3 regions of the Serratia sp. FDAARGOS_506 genome follow, and region 1 is predicted to be linked to each of the others. Evidence: predicted binding sites of a transcription regulator. Region 1 holds the regulator's gene; each other region holds the start of a gene.
What was found. Region 1 encodes LexA, which represses DNA repair genes until DNA is damaged. Its sites were predicted from a motif close to TNCTGTATGTACATACAGNA; they were not measured.

Region 1 (3,278 bases):
GCATAAGCGAAACCATCGAGCGCATAGGCGGTGAACGTCAGCAAATTCATCAATACCGCATTGACCGCCACTACGTCGCTTCCCAGACGAGCACCGAAAATGGTCAGCGACGCAAAGCACAGTTGCAACAACAGTGAACGCAGCATGATGTCGCGGTTAAGCGCCAGCAGCCGACGCAGATCGCCACGCCAGGCCTGGCGCAGCATCGGCAGGGTAATACCGCGCAGGCGCATCACCCGCCATGCCAGCCACAGGCCGAGCAGCAGCGTGGCGTATTCGGCGATGGCGGTGGCCGCCGCCGCCCCCCGCACGTTCCAGCCCAGGCCCATCACCAGCCAGATATCCAGCACGATGTTCAGCAGGTTGCCGACGATCAGCAGGATCACCGGCGCACGCACGTACTGCACGCCGAGCAGCCAGCCCAGCAGCACCAGATTAGCCAGCGCCGCCGGCGCGCTCAGCCAACGGATCTCAAGAAAACGCCGCGCCTGTTCCAGCACCTCGCCATTGCCACCGACGATCCGCAGCGCCAGTTCGATCAGCGGATAGCGCAACAGGACGATCGCCACCCCGGCCAGCAGCGCCAGCAGCAGCGGTTGCATAAAGGCGCGCGCCAGCGCCTGCGGGTTCTGTGCCCCCAGCGCCTGCGCCGCCAGGCCGGTGGTGCTCATGCGCAGGAACAACAGCAGCATGAACAGGAAGCTGGTCGCCACCGCGCCAATCGCAACGCCCCCCAGGTAGATCGGGCTGTCTAGGTGGCCGATCACCGCGGTATCCACCAGCCCGAGCAGCGGCACGGTGATATTGGAGAAAATCATCGGCAGGGCCAGGCGCCACAGGGCTTTATCGGTATCGCTGGTAAAGGCGGAAATCAAGCGCATGATGAGATGTTTCCCGTAGCAGTGACGAAAAGGGCAAAGTCAGAAACAAAAACGCCCCAGAACAGGGGCGATTGATACAGGGAGGCACTGAGGGCGCGGCGATTAAATCCAGTCGCCGTTGCGAATCACCCCCACCGCCAGCCCTTCGATAGTGAAATTCTGCTGACGCAGATCGACCACGATCGGTTGGAATTCGTTGTTCTCCGGTAGCAGTTCAACCACGTTGCCGTGCTTCTTCAGACGTTTGACCGTGACTTCATCTTCGATGCGCGCCACCACGACCTGGCCGTTGCGCACGTCTTGCGTCTTGTGCACCGCCAGCAGATCGCCGTCCAGAATGCCGATGTCACGCATCGACATGCCGTTCACCCGCAGCAGGAAATCGGCGCTCGGTTTAAACAGGGAAGGATCCACCTGGTAGTGCCCTTCAATGTGCTGCTGCGCCAGCAGCGGCTCGCCGGCGGCGACGCGGCCGATCAGCGGCAGCCCTTCTTCTTCTTCCATCAGCAGGCGGATACCGCGCGAGGCACCGGAGACGATTTCGATCACGCCTTTGCGTGCCAGCGCCTTCAGGTGTTCTTCGGCGGCGTTAGGTGAGCGGAACCCCAGACGCATCGCGATCTCGGCACGCGTTGGCGGCATGCCCGTTTGCGAAATATGATCGCGAATCAGATCGTAGACCTCTTGCTGTCTGGTAGTTAGTGCTTTCATTCCGCCCCCTGTTTGTTTATACAGTCTTGCTGTGAGTATATACAGGTAAGCGCAGATTGGGAACCAAAGAATAAATAAAAATCAGTCAGTAGGCGCTTTGCGTCAGCCGAAACGCTGCCACAAGACCGTGCCCCAAACGAACAGCGCCAGCACGATCGCCAGCGACACCGCCGCCGACCCCATGTCTTTGGCCCGGCCGGACAGCTCGTGATGTTCGCTGCCGATGCGATCCACCACCGCCTCGATCGCGCTGTTCAGGATCTCGACGATCATCACCAGCGCTACCGATCCGATCAATAAAATGCGCGCTATCGCACCCACATCCAGCCAGACAGCCAGTATGATAGCCAGAACGGTGACCACCAGTTCCTGGCGGAAAGCCGCTTCGTGCTGCCAGGCGGCGGAAAGCCCTTTATAGGAATAGCCGGCGGCCTTGATGATGCGGGTCAGTCCGGTTGCTTGGTTTGCCATGTTTTCGTGCCTTTCTCAGAGGTCGGTCATAATAAAAAGAGTCTAGAACAGTCCGCGCTGACGGCTCTCGGTTTTCGAACACCACAGATCTGCTACCCGGTTTCTGGTATGCTTGCGGCGCATTGCTAACAAGAGGCTTCACGTTGTTATGTCAGGTTGGCGTAAAATTTATTATAAAATATTGAATTTACCACTTAAATTGTTGGTAAGAAGTAAGGTCATCCCTTCAGATCCGGTTACCGAGCTAGGGTTGGATCCCTCACGGCCGATTTTGTATGTTTTGCCTTACAATTCCAAGGCGGATTTGCTGACGCTGCGCACCCAGTGCCTGGCGCAGGATCTGCCCGATCCGCTCAACTCGCTGGAGATCGACGGCACCGTGCTACCGAGCTACGTGTTCATTCACGACGGCCCGCGCGTGTTCCGCTATTACACCCCGAAAGAAGAGTCGGTAAAGCTGTTCCACGACTATCTGGATCTGCACCGCAGCAACCCGGATCTCGACATTCAGATGCTGCCGGTTTCGGTGATGTTCGGCCGCTCGCCGGGCCGCGAAGGCCACGGCACGCCGCACCTGCGTCTGTTGAACGGCGTGCAGAAATTCTTTGCCGTGCTGTGGCTCGGCCGCGACAGCTTCGTGCGTTTCTCCAATACCGTTTCGCTGCGCCGCATGGCCACCGAGCACGGCACGGATAAAACCATCGCGCAGAAACTGGCGCGCGTGGCGCGCATGCACTTCTCGCGTCAGCGCCTGGCTGCGGTAGGCCCGAGCCTGCCGGCCCGTCAGGATCTGTTCAACAAGCTGTTGGCGTCCAAAGCGATCGAAAAAGCGGTCGAAGACGAAGCCCGCAGCAAGAAGATCTCGCACGAGAAAGCCCAGCAGAACGCCATCGCGCTGATGGAAGAGATCGCCGCCGACTTCTCCTACGAAACCGTGCGCCTGTCCGATCGCGTGCTGAGCTGGACCTGGAACCGGCTGTATCAGGGCATCAACGTCACCAACGCCGAGCGCGTGCGCCAGCTGGCGCAGGACGGCCACGAGATCGTCTACGTGCCCTGCCACCGCAGCCACATGGACTACCTGCTGCTGTCCTACGTGCTGTATCACCAGGGCCTGGTGCCGCCGCACATCGCCGCGGGCATCAACCTCAACTTCTGGCCGGCCGGCCCGATCTTCCGCCGTCTTGGCGCATTCTTCATCCGCCGCACCTTCAA
Region 2 (3,278 bases), 2.2 Mb from region 1:
GCAACTGGAGCAACTACGTCATCCTGACCGAAGCGGTAAGAAACGCCCAGGCTTAGCATGGTGTTGTCTGGACGTGCGCCAACGGTACCTGCGTCACCGATGTTGCTTACGAACTGGTAGTCCAGGCGGGTAGCCCAGTTTTTGGTCAGTGCGTATTCAACACCAACAGCAGCCAGCGGAGAAACGCCGGTGTCGTGGTCGCTCAGGCGAGTGCCGTTGCCGTAGTTAGCTTTGGAGTCTGCGCGCCATACCATACCACCCAGACGAGTGTAGATGTCCAGATCGTCAGCAATTGGGTAGCTCAGTTTAGCGGCCAGTTGAACGCCCTGCGCTTTGAAAGCACCGTTGTTCACGCTGCCTTTGTAAGGCATACGGCCGAGCCAGTCATAGCCCAGTTCGAAGCCCAGGTATTGGTTTGCCTGGTAGCCCAGGAACGCGCCGGCACCCAGCTGATCTTTGTGGGTTGGGCCGTTGCCGATACCGTTCTGGTAACCGTTGCCGTAGAAACCAGTGTCGTGGTACTGGGACCAACCCAGTTTAGCACCGGTGTACCAGGTGTTATCTTTTGGAGCGGCTTGCGCTACGGTAGCGAAACCTGCCAGTGCCACTGCTAATGCGATAGCTGTCTTTTTCATTTTGCGCCTCGTTATCATCCAAATAGGCAATGAGCTTTAAAGCTGTTTTAAGCCCTTGGTTAAATTCCTTCGCCAAGGTTTAAGCCCTCGTTTGTTACTCGCCAGTTTTTCTGACGTTATAGAGCAACCTTGGCGATGTAAAGTCTACAACGTGGCGCGAAAGTTACAAGTGTGATGTGATAAGGCTCTAAAAAAAAACGCGGAATCGTACATATTTGCTAACATTCTCAGCCTAAAAAAACGGCGATTCATTGGGCGTTTTTGCTTGGCAAACCGCAGCCGGACTAGCTTCGCGCCTTATCCCGTAAAGGTTCCCTCTACGGGGTGCAAAAATGATGGGAAAAATCCTAAATTTACTTAATGATACAAAGAAGAGTGAATTTTTAGGGTGGAACAGTGTCCGTGAGTCGGGTCAATGTCACGTTGAGGACGCATGATAAACCCATAGGCATTACCCAATTCTGCCGCACGTCTTAATTTTAGACGATCCTCCTCCGTTAGCTCGGGCAACCAGCCGAGAACCACGCTGTAGTTCCCCGTTTGCAGCGCTTTTTCCATCGCTTCAACCGTATTCACCGGGCTGATTTGGCTCAACTGCACCATTTTATCTACCGGCAGGCCGGACTGCTGCAACCATTGTTTGCTTAACTTTTGCTGAGGTGTGAGCCACAGCAGCCAGCGAGATTGTTTGCCCAGTTGCAGCAGCAGGGGCAGCAGCAGTTGAGCCACTGCGGGCTGGCGCTCGTTGTAAACAAGTTCACTGATTAAGCCATTCTCTTTCTCTTTGCCGACATCCGTGTTCTTCGCAACGTTATTCGCTGTAAAAGAGCCATGGCTGAAATGAGGTTGGTAGAGTGATTGAGTACGCATAAAGTTCCCGCCCGTCGTGTTACTGTATGTTTATACAGTACCTCTGGTTTAGGATAAGATCAACCCAAATTTTCGTAGCGGCTCGCATAATTGCGATCATTTTTTGTACTGATGTTTTTTGTGATTGGCATGCAGGCGGATAGTGCGTATTTTCCTAATTAGTTGTTCACGTTACTTTTTTCATTGATGAGAGAAATAATACGAACGGAACCTAAAAAGGAGGAACGCTATGAAAAGGATGTCGACGAGAAGAATCGCGCAGGCTAAAAATTGCTTCGCCGCGTTGGGTACCATCACCACGCGGTCGCAGTTTGGCGGCTATGGGTTGTTGGCTGAGGGGGTGATGTTTGCAGTGATAGCGGAAGGCGAGCTGTATTTGCGGGCTACGGCGAGCATGGAGCCGGCCTTTCGCGCCCGGGGCATGGTCAATATGGTTTATTCCAAGCGTGGTGTGCCCATCACTTTGCGTTATTACTGGGTTGATGAGTCTCTGTGGCGGGATCGTAATGAGCTGGTGGGGCTGGCATGGCAAGCTGTCAGGGAAGCGCGCCAGGAGCAGCGGCTCAAGGCCGGCGATCATGGAAGATTGAAGGCGCTACCGAATATAGATGTCAACATGGAACGCTTGCTGTGGCGAGCGGGTATCCGCAACGCCTATGATTTGCGGCTACACGGTGCGAAACGCAGCTATCTTTGCCTGCTGCAACAACAGACCAATTTGGGATTGCGAGTTCTGCTGTCGCTGGGTGGGGCGATAGCCGGTTATCATCAGGCAGCATTGCCGAGCGACTTGTATAACGAACTGGTGCGTTGGTTTGATCATATGATGGCGATGCGTCGCCATGGGCATGCACCGGTGATTCAGGGCCCACCGAGTGGGCCCTGAATAATTAGGCGGCCTTATTGATTTGAGTGTGCAGCGCGGTGAGTTCCGGCAGCAATTCGAGCACCAGTCCCACCTGCTGCAAAACCAGCTGTTCTTTACTTTCTGGTTCCGGAACGGCTTTGCGAATGCGCTCCGCCAGCTGTTCCAGCGCCTGCGTAATTCGCTGGCTGTTCCGTTCCTCCTGGTGCAAGGCGCCGTCTACATAACATACGGCATCATTGAGCAGATCGAGCGTGGCAGGAGTGTTCAGCCGCTCGCGGTGCGCGCCCAATGCCGAGATATAACTCAGGAGAGTGTGATTCAGGCAGAGCAGACGGAAAGCGGCTTCCTGTAGCGCCTTGTCGGCCTTGGGGTCGGCGGACATGTTGGAGATGACCGAAGCCAGTTCGGCATCGCTGTTGTGGGCATCTCGTCGCGCAATGCGGTAGGCAAGGCCGTTATCCTTACCCTGGTGGTATTGCACCAGAATGGCGTCCAGATAACGGCAGTTGGCATTCAGTGTTTTATCCACCACCGCCGGCAGTTGGCGGAACTTCCAATCCGGCCAGATAAAGCTGACCGCCGCCCAAGCGATGGCGCAGCCTAGCAAGGTATCGTAAACGCGTGGGGCTGCGACTTCGAATCCTTCACCCAACAGGTTAAAGCACAAAAGTACCAGCAGCGTGATGAACATCGTCGCGTGTGCATATTGTACGGTGCGGAAAGCGAAGAACAGAACGCCGGTGATGACGATTAACACCAGTTGTCCTTCCAGTGAAGGCACGAAATAAAGGATCGGCAGGCCGATAAGGATACCGGCCAGGGTGCCGATGATGCGCAGTGCCAAGCGCCGGCGGGTGGCGTTATAGTTCGGTTGGCAGACGAACAGGCTGGTCAGCAGGATCCAG
Region 3 (3,278 bases), 2.3 Mb from region 1:
GGGAGCCGGGTTTATCGAGCGCCAGCCGCTGTATCAGCTGTACTACCTGCTCAACCGCAGCAACCTGTTCGGCGGCCAGCATCTGGTGGCTGCGCAACGCGCGGTGGAAGCGCTGTTGCAGCCCGAGGCGTCGTAACCTTTCGGGGCGCCGCTCGGCGCCCCGCTCATGGCTCAGGCCGCACCGGCCAACTGCCCCAGCAGGCGGATCACGAACCAGGCGATCACCGCAATCACGATCGGCAGGATGTACAGCGGGAAGTACTGCAGGAAGATGGTGTGGTGTGGTAGCGTAATGCGCTCCTCCAGCTGCTGGCGCGTATGTCCTTCGCTGCCCTTGGCCTGCTCCAGGATCATTTGATCTTCCAACCCTTCGCGGATGAACTTGACCTGGCGCGACATACGCGCGCCGGAAGCCTGCAGCGCCAGCCCAACGAAGATCAGTATATAGATGATGATGAACATCAGATTGGCGCCGCTGAACAGGCTTTTATCCACGTCAGGCACCGGCGAGTTGTACCAGAAAAGGTTCAGGAACGGCGTATTGAAGCGCACCATATCCACCATCACGTGGACAAAATCCAGCATCACCGCGTTGATGCCCTTGGTTTTTTCACTGTGCTGATAGATAAAGCCCAGCACGGAAATCAGCGTCGACAGCAACGCCGGGATAAAAACCACCCATCCGAGAATGCGTTTCAAAATGGCGATACGCCCGGCCTGTTGATACGTCATGTGTTCCCCTTGTTAGCGACGTAACCGAATCGGCTAAGTCTACCTGCAGTTGGCGAAAATCGCCCACCGTTTTCTTCATTCCCGCTGTGCTACAAGCTTAGCCGAATTCGCCGAAATCAACAGTTTACCCGCGATTCACGCCCCCTTGTTGGTGGGGCCCCGTTTTGAAGCGCCCCGCCGGCAATGCTACAGTAGCGGGACATTCACCCGCGCCGGCAGGAGTTAACCGTTAATGGCTTATTCGCAACGCATTGAAACCGCAATTTTTGATATGGACGGCTTGTTGATCGATTCAGAACCGCTGTGGCTGCAGGCCGAGCTGGATATCTTCGGCGCGCTGGGTCTGGATCTGTCCGATCGCCACAAACTGCCGGACACCCTGGGATTGCGCATCGATCTGGTGGTGAAGATGTGGTACCAGGCGATGCCCTGGCAAGGGGTTTCGCTCGATGAGGTGTCGGCGCGGATTATCGAACGCGCCATCGAGCTGGTGCACGAGACGCGTCCGCTGTTGCCGGGCGTGCGGCAGGCGCTGGAGCTGTGCCGTAGCCAGGGGCTGAACATCGGTCTCGCCTCCGCCTCGCCGCTGCATATGCAACAGCAGGTGCTGAAAATGTTCGATCTTGAGGGTTACTTTGATCAGCTGGTTTCTGCCGAATACCTGCCGTACAGCAAACCGCACCCGGAGGTCTACCTGATCGCCGCCGAACGCCTGGGCAGCGATCCGCTGCGCTGTATCACGCTGGAAGACTCCTTTAACGGCATGATCGCCACCAAGGCCGCGCGGATGCGTTCCATCGTGATCCCAGCCGCCGAATACCGCCACGATCCGCGCTGGGCGCTGGCTGATCACAAGCTGGAGACCCTGGAACAGCTCACCCCCGCCCACGTTGCCTGACCTGCGGCGCCGGCCACCGGCGCCCTGGCTTTTCCGCTCTGCGTCATAAAAGGGATCTGTGCCGCAAAACAAACGAAACAGCGTTTCATTATTATTGAATCGGCATGCTGTTGTTACTATGCTGGGCGGCAGGGAAAGCGGCGGTTCGCAGAGCGTTGTCACTGCCACGCAGCGCTCTTCGCGGCCGCCGCTTCCTCCCGCCGCCGCACACTGAAAACCGCCTTCGTGTCTCTCCGTTACACACCGACCATCGCCCGCTTTTCGTTCCCTCACGTCAGAATCGATGATTTGTTAGGCGTTTCATTAACAAGCCGTTGTAAAACAGGGAAAAATAAACAATTGGTTACAGGGTAACTGCTTCCACTACTGGGAATTTTCCCATATACTGGATAAATTAACAGTTTACCAGCCGGAATCGCAACAGCATGACTGCGGAAGGACATCTCATTTTCTCTGTCGCTTGCGCGATCTTCGCCAAGAAGGCGGAAGTCACGCCAGAGCTGGCTACCGGCGACTGGTGGCACATCATACCCGCCGCGCTGCTGACCTCGCTGCTGCCGGACATCGATCACCCCAAGTCGGTACTGGGCCAGCGTCTGCGCTGGATTGCCCTGCCCATCGCCCGCGCCTTCGGCCACCGCGGCTTCACCCACAGCCTGCTGGCGATAGCCGGCGGCATGGCGCTGTTCCAGTTGGACGTGCCGCGCAGCTGGCCAATCCCGGCAGACGCGCTGCACGCCATGATCATCGGCTACTTCAGCCACCTGCTGGCCGATATGCTCACCCCCGCCGGCGTTCCGCTGCTGTGGCCGTGCCGCTGGCGTTTTCGCCTGCCGCTGCTCAACTCGCAAAAAGGCAACCAGCTCGAGCGCGTGCTGTGTCTGTGCCTGGTGGCGTTTGCCATCTGTTGGCAAGGTGATTTCACCCTGCCGGTGCAATCCTATGTTGAGCAAATCAGAAATATCAGACTCTGATCACAAAAACAGACTCAACCCATCACCCTTGCGTATATAAAACGAACAAAAACACACAAAAAGCTATATCAAATTCCATTTGGATATAAGTAGGCCACTCGGCAAACTGTTACGATATTTACATCGCGACATACGTGATGCGTAGTCGTTTTTATAAGAAAGATTATTGGAGACATTGGGGATGAATCTTCCGCTCGTGATTAACGTGCTGGTGTTTGTCGCGCTCCTGTTGCTGTTGGCGCAAACCCGCCACAAGCAATGGAGCCTGGCGAAAAAAGTGCTGGTCGGCCTGGTGGTCGGCGTGGTGTTCGGCCTGGGCCTGCAGCTGGTGTACGGCTCCGACAACCCGGTGCTGAAAGAATCCATCAGCTGGTTCAACATCGTCGGCAACGGCTATGTGCAGCTGTTGCAAATGATCGTCATGCCGCTGGTGTTCGCCTCGATCCTGAGCGCGGTGGCCAAGCTGCACAACGCCTCTTCCCTGGGCAAAATCAGCGTCCTGACTATCGGCACGCTGCTGTTCACCACGCTGATCTCGGCGCTCGTGGGCGTGCTGGTCACCAACCTGTTCGGCCTGACCGCCGAAGGTCTGGTGCAAGGCGCGCAGGAAAGCGCTCGCCTGACGGCGATCCAAACCAACTACGTGGGCAAACTGGCCGATCTGACCGTGCCGC

Region 2: sulA (SOS-induced cell division inhibitor SulA) is a predicted target of LexA. The motif match lies at 1,526-1,545, and genes of this name have one in related genera.
Region 3: EGY12_RS17290 (metal-dependent hydrolase) is a predicted target of LexA. The motif match lies at 2,014-2,033, and genes of this name have one in related genera.

Annotation. Positions count from the first base shown of each region.
Region 1 covers NZ_CP033831.1:1,033,441-1,036,718, forward strand. The annotation lists gene dinF (MATE family efflux transporter DinF) at 1-881, opposite strand, end outside; gene lexA (transcriptional repressor LexA) at 984-1,592, opposite strand; gene EGY12_RS05210 (diacylglycerol kinase) at 1,695-2,063, opposite strand; gene plsB (glycerol-3-phosphate 1-O-acyltransferase PlsB) at 2,212-3,278, shown strand, end outside.
Region 2 covers NZ_CP033831.1:3,233,721-3,236,998, forward strand. The annotation lists gene ompA (porin OmpA) at 1-635, opposite strand, end outside; gene sulA (SOS-induced cell division inhibitor SulA) at 993-1,505, opposite strand; gene EGY12_RS15635 (TfoX/Sxy family DNA transformation protein) at 1,735-2,391, shown strand; gene yccS (YccS family putative transporter) at 2,396-3,278, opposite strand, start outside.
Region 3 covers NZ_CP033831.1:3,552,594-3,555,871, reverse strand. The annotation lists gene EGY12_RS17305 (fructosamine kinase family protein) at 1-136, shown strand, start outside; gene EGY12_RS17300 (YniB family protein) at 172-732, opposite strand; gene hxpB (hexitol phosphatase HxpB) at 965-1,630, shown strand; gene EGY12_RS17290 (metal-dependent hydrolase) at 2,056-2,604, shown strand; gene EGY12_RS17285 (L-cystine transporter) at 2,786-3,278, shown strand, end outside.